4 regions of the Paenibacillus sp. PsM32 genome follow, and region 1 is predicted to be linked to each of the others. Evidence: predicted binding sites of a transcription regulator. Region 1 holds the regulator's gene; each other region holds the start of a gene.
What was found. The regulator Rex, encoded in region 1, represses fermentation and respiration genes when NADH is low (regulators of the CRP and FNR family bind a similar motif). The targets are predictions, from matches to a motif close to TTGTGAAATATTTCACAA.
Positions count from the first base shown of each region.

Region 2: a site for Rex is predicted at 1,056-1,073, ahead of qoxA (cytochrome aa3 quinol oxidase subunit II). Genes of this name have one in related genera too.
Region 3: a site for Rex is predicted at 866-883, ahead of nadA (quinolinate synthase NadA). Genes of this name have one in related genera too.
Region 4: a site for Rex is predicted at 901-918, ahead of adhE (bifunctional acetaldehyde-CoA/alcohol dehydrogenase). Genes of this name have one in related genera too.

Region 1 covers NZ_JARUWY010000002.1:429,873-432,084, reverse strand. Annotated here, with positions in the region: gene dinG (ATP-dependent DNA helicase DinG) at 1-847, shown strand, start outside; gene QCD85_RS07735 (redox-sensing transcriptional repressor Rex) at 844-1,491, shown strand; gene QCD85_RS07730 (amidohydrolase) at 1,484-2,212, shown strand, end outside.
Region 2 covers NZ_JARUWY010000013.1:79,979-82,190, forward strand. Annotated here, with positions in the region: gene qoxA (cytochrome aa3 quinol oxidase subunit II) at 1-898, opposite strand, end outside; gene QCD85_RS20215 (hypothetical protein) at 1,185-1,454, opposite strand; gene QCD85_RS20220 (glycoside hydrolase family 95 protein) at 1,819-2,212, opposite strand, start outside.
Region 3 covers NZ_JARUWY010000018.1:38,692-40,903, forward strand. Annotated here, with positions in the region: gene ftsH (ATP-dependent zinc metalloprotease FtsH) at 1-623, shown strand, start outside; gene nadA (quinolinate synthase NadA) at 906-1,850, shown strand; gene nadB (L-aspartate oxidase) at 1,871-2,212, shown strand, end outside.
Region 4 covers NZ_JARUWY010000008.1:133,768-135,979, forward strand. Annotated here, with positions in the region: gene QCD85_RS16040 (Crp/Fnr family transcriptional regulator) at 1-659, opposite strand, end outside; gene adhE (bifunctional acetaldehyde-CoA/alcohol dehydrogenase) at 991-2,212, shown strand, end outside.

The sequences.
Region 1 (2,212 bases):
TGATAAAAAGAAAAGTATTATTTTGACATCAGCGACATTATCAATAGAAAAGAAATTCCAATATATGATTGAACAGTTAGGGCTTGTAGAAGCGGAAAAAGAAGGTCGATTGATGACCGAACAGTTATCTTCACCTTTCAATTATCGTGAGCAATCGCTGTTGTTAATTCCGCGCGATTTTCCAAGTGTCAAAGGCAGTGTTGGTGATGCATTCTTTGTAGATACGTTAGCGAACTCATTAGCGGAGACTGCCAAAGCGACCAATGGACGAATGATGGTGTTATTTACCTCTTATCGGATGCTCAAGCAGGTGTATGAGCCATTGAAAGAGAAGTTATCACATAGCGATATTGCAGTATTTGGACAAGGGGTCGATGGAGGAAGTCGTACCAAGCTCACTCGAAGATTCCAAGAGCGTTCCGCTTCGGTGTTGCTGGGTACAAGTAGCTTCTGGGAAGGGGTCGATATTCCAGGCGAAGCGTTAACCTGTCTGGCGATCGTACGTTTACCTTTTCAACCGCCCAATCATCCACTGCTTGAAGCCAAAAGTGAACGGCTGAAAAAAGAAAAGAAAAATCCATTTATGAAATTATCTGTACCGCAAGCAGTTATCCGTTTCAAACAAGGTTTTGGTAGATTAGTACGGACATCTAGTGATCGGGGAATCGTTATTGTCTATGACACTCGTGTGATCGAGTCCTATTATGGCAAGCATTTTCTATATTCATTGCCCGGTCCCAAAATGGAACATATGCCGACAGAGCAGATGGTACCCCGTATTACAGAATGGCTTAGCCAGGCCGAACCTGAAAAGGAAACTGTAAATCAAGAGGGGGAGCAAGCATGAAATCCGACAAAATATCAGAAGCAGTCGTGCGAAGACTACCTGTATACCTTAGATATCTGAACGAACTTCACACACGTGAAGTTCCTACAGTGTCTTCGCAAGAACTGGGACAAAAATTAGACTTGAATCCAGCACAAATTCGCAAAGATTTAGCTTATTTTGGAGATTTTGGACGTAAAGGGATCGGTTATGATGTATCGTATTTGATTGAGAAAATACGTCATATTTTAAAATTAGATCAACAAATCAATGTGGCACTTGTAGGCGCAGGTAATCTAGGGCATGCCCTTTCTAACTATAATATGTATCTAAAAGAAACAATGAAAATCGTAGCTGTGTTTGATTCCAACGATTCGAAAGTAGGCTCTTTAATCAATACATTAGTCGTACAGCCTATTGATGAACTTGGAATTACAGTCAAAGCGAGAAGTATTCGTATCGGAATTGTTACAGTGCCTAATGTTGAAGCACAGCGTGTAGCAGATCAGTTAATTGAAGCAGGGGTCGAGGCTATTTTGAACTTTGCACCGATTATTTTGAAAGCTCCACCGCATATCCGTGTGCATACTGCTGATTTTACAACGGATTTATTAAGCCTTGCCTATTACCTGGAAGATGGAAAGGAACATGAAACTAATGAATAACACCTCGAACAAATGGGTCATCAAAAACGGTATGTTTGCTATAATGAGCGAAGAGAAATCAATGCTTTTTGGACATATGGTGATTGAAGATGGATGGATTACGTATCTTGGAGAAGAAGAACCTGTGATCGAAGAAGACACAACCGTAGTGGATGGCAATCATTTGTTCTTTATTCCGGGTCTAGTCAACAGTCATGGTCATGCAGCGATGTCCTTGTTACGTGGATATGGAGATGATCTTGCTCTACAAGTATGGTTACAAGAAAAAATGTGGCCGATGGAAGCGAAATTTACAAGTGACGATGTATACTGGGGAACTGCTCTGTCTGTGTTAGAAATGTTAAAAGGCGGCACGACTACATTCCTCGATATGTATGATCGCTCAGAACGTGTAGCCGAAGTGGTAGAACAATCCGGTATGCGTGCAGTATTGATGCGTGGTGTAATCGGCTTGTGTTCAGAAGAAGAACAAAAGCAAAAGCTAAAACAATCAATCGACTTTGCACGTGATTGGCATGGTCAAGCGAATGGACGTATTACAACGATGATGTCTCCACATGCACCGTATACTTGTCCACCTGCATACATCGAACAATTTGTACAAGCAGCTCATGATTTGGATTTGCCGCTGCATACACATATGTCTGAGACACTAGCAGAAGTTCAATTAAACGTTACAGATTATGGATTACGTCCTGTAGCTCATTTGGAGAAATTAGGA
Region 2 (2,212 bases), on a different contig from region 1:
CACGATCTTTACCGCCTGCTAAACCGCCTGGCAAGTATTTGGTAACAAGTTGTTGGAATAGACCTTCCGGGAATGCAGAAAACGTTTGTTTGTCAGCAGTTCCAGGAACCGTTAGCGACTGGTATGTTTCCATACTCATAGGTTTAGACTCGGTTTTAACTTTGTTGACCCAAGTCTGATATTGCTCGTCAGATACAGCATTCACATCGAATCTCATTTGGGAAAAATGCTCACCACTGAAGTTAGCACCTGATCCAAAGAAAGTTCCCTGATGATCAGCTTGTAGATACAATGTCATAGCCATACCCGACATCGTATAAATTTGTCCACCAAGTTCTGGCACCCAGAAAGAGTTCATCGGAGCATCAGAAGTCAGTTCAAATCGTACAGGTGTATCTTCTGGAATCGTAATAGAGTTCACAGAAGCAATACCTTCGCCCGGGTACATAAATAACCATTTCCAGTCCATAGAAGCAACTTGGATTGTAATAGGTTCCTTCTGTGATTGAATCGCTACAGAAGGCTCTAATGCATAAGTGTAACGCACAGTTACAATACCAAGTACAGCAATAACGATGATTGGAATCCCCCACCAGATGGTTTCAAGCTTGGTGCTGTGGTTGAAATCCGGATCATATTTTGCTTTTCTACCTGGTTTGTCACGGTATCTCCACACTATAACAAAAGTGAGTATCGTTACCGGAACAATAACAATGGCAGTTAGAATCGTGGAAATCACGATTAGATCTCTTTGTCCTGCGGCAATAGGTCCTTTCGGATCGAGAACAAAGTAATTGTGGCTACCTGCATAAAGTGCCCATACCGTCAAAGCGAGTGACAGAACCGACACAATAATCATAACCCACATCATAAGACGAGAACCCGGTTTTTTGTTCATCTTAATCCCCTTTCTCACATAACGTTTAAGACGTTCATAATATTGAAACCACACATTTCTATGTTAACACTAAGTGTGCTATTTGCGTATCCATAGAAGGTGTAAATTCCACATTTTTTTGACTTGTTAACAAATCTGTCAATTTATTAACAGGTTATCGTGAATCTTTTCACATTATTTATATATTATCATATTGTGATTCCGTAAAAAAGCCCCTTTAAGAATTAATTCTTAAAGGAGCATGTATTTAATTAAAAAGGATTTATTTTATCGTCAATCTCATTTTTTAATCATCATTGATACTTTCTTTTCCTTCTTCATTACGAACTTGCATAGAACCGATCGATTTACCAATAAAGTAAATAAATACACTTCCTACTACACATCCGATACCCATCATCAATCCAGCGTTGTTATCATTAAATGGTTGGATATTCAAAATAATCGTTACTACACCAACAACAAAAGCAATCCAACCTATAATTGTGAGCAAACGAGTTAATCCGCGTGCATTTTTTCCGGGTGAATTTGAACGGCCTTTTGTATTTGTCGCCATAATTAAGCACTCCCCTCTTATGTTAGTATCCATTGCTACTCCAAACTAGGAGCACTTTAAAAATTACGTTTCTATTGTTATAGTCTCTATTACCACAATTTGCCCCTTTTGATTCGTTATTTAATTATATTCTTCTTATTTCTATATTATTTATTACAAATTATTGTCAAATGGTATGTATTTCATCGTCAAAAAGGCGACATTCTCTGTGTAATACAGAAAATATCGCCTTTGTTCATCTCCCTATTAATATATTCATAATTACATATTTGATAAGAATATATTTATATATAGAAGAAAAAATATTTTTTCATTACTTCTCGTCAAAATATTCGTAGATTAACTGTATGATTATATCCGAATTTTAGACCTTTGCATGTAATGTATAACTTCTCCCCGCTTCCGCAGTAAACTCCAGCACAAAATCAGTTTGTTGCTCATTAGGTTCAGTCAATGTAGAAGCTGTTAATGGATCTTCCAATTGCAGAGCAATAGAACTCACCAAGCGACAGGTTCCATGAAACTGCGATTCTACTGTCACTTCTACCAGTTGTGCTTGTTGCCAGTGCATATCTACTGTATATCCGCCACGTGCCCGTAGCCCTTTCACAAATCCTTTATTCCATACTTCTGGCAACGCAGGCAGTAGATGTAGTTCTTGTAAATGGCTTTGAAGCAACATTTCAGCAATACCTGCGGTTCCACCAAAATTACCATCAATCTGAAATGGAGGATGAGCATCAAATAGATTCGGATAT
Region 3 (2,212 bases), on a different contig from region 1:
TGGATAAAGTTACTGGATTGCTTGGTGGACGTGTTGCTGAAGAATTATTTATCGGCGAGATTGGTACTGGAGCATATAGTGATTTCCAACAAGCAACAAGTATCGTACGTAGCATGATCGTTGAATACGGTATGAGTGAGAAGCTTGGACCGATGCAATTCGGTACTGCTCAAGGTCAAGTATTCTTGGGTCGTGATATCGGACACGAGCAAAACTATAGTGATAAAATTGCTTATGAGATCGATCAAGAAATGCACCGTTTTATTACGGAATCTTACGAACGTTGTCGCGAATTATTGCAAAAACATTCAAGAGAAATGCATTTGATCGCTCAAACATTGCTTGAAGTAGAAACATTGGATCTAGAACAAATCAAAGAATTGATTGAAACTGGATCTTTAAGTGATACAAATGGCGATGGTAATACAAGCGGTTCAGGGGAAACACCAGAAGGTGGCGAACCTACTGTAGATACAATCGGTGGTTCTTTAAGTTTGGAAAAAGATAACACTCCATCTACACCTGGATTAGGTAAAGACGGAGATATTCCGAACAGCCCTACCAATGGCCCTGGCGAAGATCGTGGACCAAATGGAACAGGTGGAAGCACACCTACTTCTTAATCAATACGACAGATGCAACAAATATCAAAGCCCGAAGATCATTATGATCTTCGGGCTTTTTTGTGTATCGTGAAATTCCTGCTCTAATTCACTGATTGACAAGTGACTATAGGATTGTGTACATTATTGGTTGAACATTGATCACAAATTAGACACAACTTATACTGTAGTACGGGATATTTTTCACAAACTCTCTAAGTAGCAATCTTCTACTGACCTAGAACCTACTTGTCTGTCTAACATTGTGAAATGAATCTCAAACAATGAAAAGGAGCGATTACGATGGAAGCGTTAGCACTAGAAAAGAAAGCAGAACGGGATGCAGAGCTCAGGAAACGTCTTTTACAATTAAAAAAAGAACGTAATGCAATTATTTTGGCTCATTATTATCAACGAGATGAGATTCAAGAAGTAGCTGATTTCCGTGGTGATTCTTTTTTGCTAGCGCAAAAAGCGGCTCAGACTGAAGCCGATACGATTGTATTTTGTGGAGTTCATTTTATGGGTGAAAGTGCTAAGATTCTAGCACCTAACAAAACAGTGATTATTCCTGATGAACGTGCAGGTTGTCCGATGGCGGATATGGTCAATGTCGATGGATTGCGTCGCTTAAAGGAAAAGCATCCCAATGCGAAAGTAGTAACGTATATCAATTCGTCTGCTGAAATTAAAGCCGAAACTGATATCTGCTGTACTTCTGCTAATGCTGTTAAAGTAATTCAATCTGTAGATTCCGATGAAATTATCTGGGTACCTGATAAAAACTTAGGGCATTACGTACAACAGCATACAGACAAAAAAATGATTATCTGGGAAGGCTACTGTAATACTCATGATATGTTAACAGTCAAAGACGTGATGGAGATGAAAGCTAAATACCCTCAGTCTGAATTTGTAGTACATCCTGAATGTCGCCCAGATGTGGTAGCTTTAGGAGATTTTGTCGGCAGTACAACAGCTATTATTAAATATTGCAAAGAATCGCCTTGTCAGGAGTTTATTGTAGGTACAGAAGACGGTACAGGTTATCAGCTTCGTAAAGATAGTCCGGATAAAACATTTCGTTTTGCTAGTAAATATTTAGTATGCCCGAATATGAAAGTGAATAATTTAAAAAAATTAGTGAATTGTCTTGAACATATGAAACCACAAATTTATGTACCGCCTGTTGTTGCTGATCAAGCTCGTGTTTCGTTAGAACGGATGCTACAAGTATCTTCATCTTGAACGATTGAGAGGAAACCATAATGATCCCAAATCGCCTGATCGATTATCATTTGAGTGAATATATTCACAAACAAGTAGATGTTATTATTATAGGTTCAGGAATTGCAGGGTTATTTGCTGCTATTTTGGCAAGTGAATATAAGCACGTTCTTATGATCACTAAGAAATCGCTGTTAGAAAGCAATACCCGTTATGCACAAGGCGGGATTGCGGCAGTAATATCCACTGATGATTCTCCTCTATATCATCGTCAAGATACATTGCTGGCAGGAGCAGGGCTTTGTTCTTCATCTGCGGTAGATGTGCTTGTGCAAGAAGGGCCAGCAGGGGTACAAGAACTGATAAGATTGGGAACTTTATTT
Region 4 (2,212 bases), on a different contig from region 1:
TCATGGATAATGATCATACCGTGTTCATATTCGATACTTTCTTTTTTACGTAGATCGCTAAGCATCCGGTTTACACTTTCACGAGTAGCACCAATCATATTCGATAAGTCTGTATGCGTGATTTTTTTGTTAATCAAAATAGAACCTTTATCATTGTAATCTTCACCATACGTATTGCTTAAACGAATCAATGTAGAGCAGAGTGCACCTGGTTTACCATATAACATCAAGTCACGCACTTTAGTCTGAGTCAGACGGTGATGCGTTCCCATCCATTTCATAAAGTCGATTGCAAAGTCGCAATACTGACAGATCATTAATTCTAATTCTTTATGTTCGATCACAGCAACTTCTGTATCTTCTATTGCTTCTGCTGTAAATCCAAGGCGTGTACCAGAGAATGGGTCAGCTTGACCGATCATATCTCCTGCTTGATACATATATAGAATCAATTCTTTACCTTCATCGGTTGATTTCGTTAATTTAACGCGTCCACTTTTAAGGAAATATAATTTATCGGATAAATCGCCTTCCCAGAATAAATGAGATCCTGCTGCGATACTACGTTCTGTAGAATGGTTAAGTAATCGTTCCTGATTAATTTCCGAAAAGCATGCTGTATTATGACGTGGTTGAGTTTCTTCTAAAGACTTGTTCATTATTATTCGCCCCTTTATTTCAATTATACGTGAAATTAATCATAATGCATAACATTTTAGGAAAAAAATTGGAAATTAAATGATTAGTTAAATTCTACATTATATAGTAACAATAATGACTTACAAATGAAGAAAAGCTTCTTCATACTTTGTGATTAATTTCACTATTATCATACATCTTTTTATATTAAAATGCAAAAGGAAAAAATGAAATAGAATAAATTTAAAAAATAAAAATTGATTGTGAAAAATATCACATTATGATTTATGTCTCTATGCTATGATCAGTGCGTAGACAAAAGCAATACACATTCTGAGGAGGATGAGAGAAATGGCTGTAAAAAATGATGCTAGTCGCAACGTGGAATTGAGTGCACAGGAAGAAATTCAAAAATTAATTGATAAAGCTAACAAAGCGCACGCTGCATTTATGAATATGAATCAAGAACAAATTGATAACATCGTACAAGCAATGGCGTTAGCTGGTCTGGATCAACATATGTATCTTGCTAAACTGGCTGTTGAAGAAACAGGTAGAGGTGTATATGAAGATAAAATTATCAAAAACATGTTTGCTACTGAATATATATACCACAGCATCAAAAATGATAAAACAGTCGGTGTTATTGAAGACAATGATTATGAAAGCTTCCAAAAAATCGCTGAACCTGTCGGAATCATCATGGGGATTACACCTGTAACGAATCCAACATCAACAACGATGTTCAAATCATTAATTTCAATTAAAACACGTAACCCTATCATTTTCGGCTTCCATCCATCTGCACAGAATTGTAGTAAAGAAGCAGCTCGCATTTTGCTTGAAGCGGCTGTAAAACATGGTGCACCTGCAGATTGTATCCAGTGGATTGATGCTCCTTCAATGGACAAAACAAACGCTTTGATGAACCATCCTGATGTAGCCATGATCTTAGCTACTGGTGGTGGCGCAATGGTTAAAGCAGCATATAGCTGTGGTAAACCTGCACTTGGCGTAGGTCCTGGTAACGTTCCTGCTTTTATCGAGAAAAGTGCTGATCTACAACAAGCTGTTAATGACTTAATTCTTTCCAAATCGTTTGATAATGGTATGATCTGTGCTTCTGAACAGGCTGTAGTTATTGAAGAACCTGTCTATGAAAAAGTGAAAAAATTAATGATCGATAACGGTTGCTACTTTGTAACAAAAGAAGAAGCAGGCAAATTAACAAACGGTGCAATGAATACAGATAAATGTGCAGTGAATCCTTCTATTGTAGGACAATCTGCTGTAAAAATTGCTGAACTTTGTGGAATTACTGTTCCAGCAGACACCAAAATATTGGTTGCTGAACTGGAAGGTGTCGGTACTAAATTCCCATTATCTGCTGAAAAATTAAGCCCTGTGTTGGCTTGCTATAGAGTTAAAAATGCGGATCAAGGGATTGAACGTGCTGCACAAATCGTAGAATTTGGCGGTATGGGTCACTCTTCAGCTATCCATTCTAATAATGATGAAGTTATTCAAAAATTCGCTAACCGTCTACAAACTGGACGTATTATCGTGAACTCTC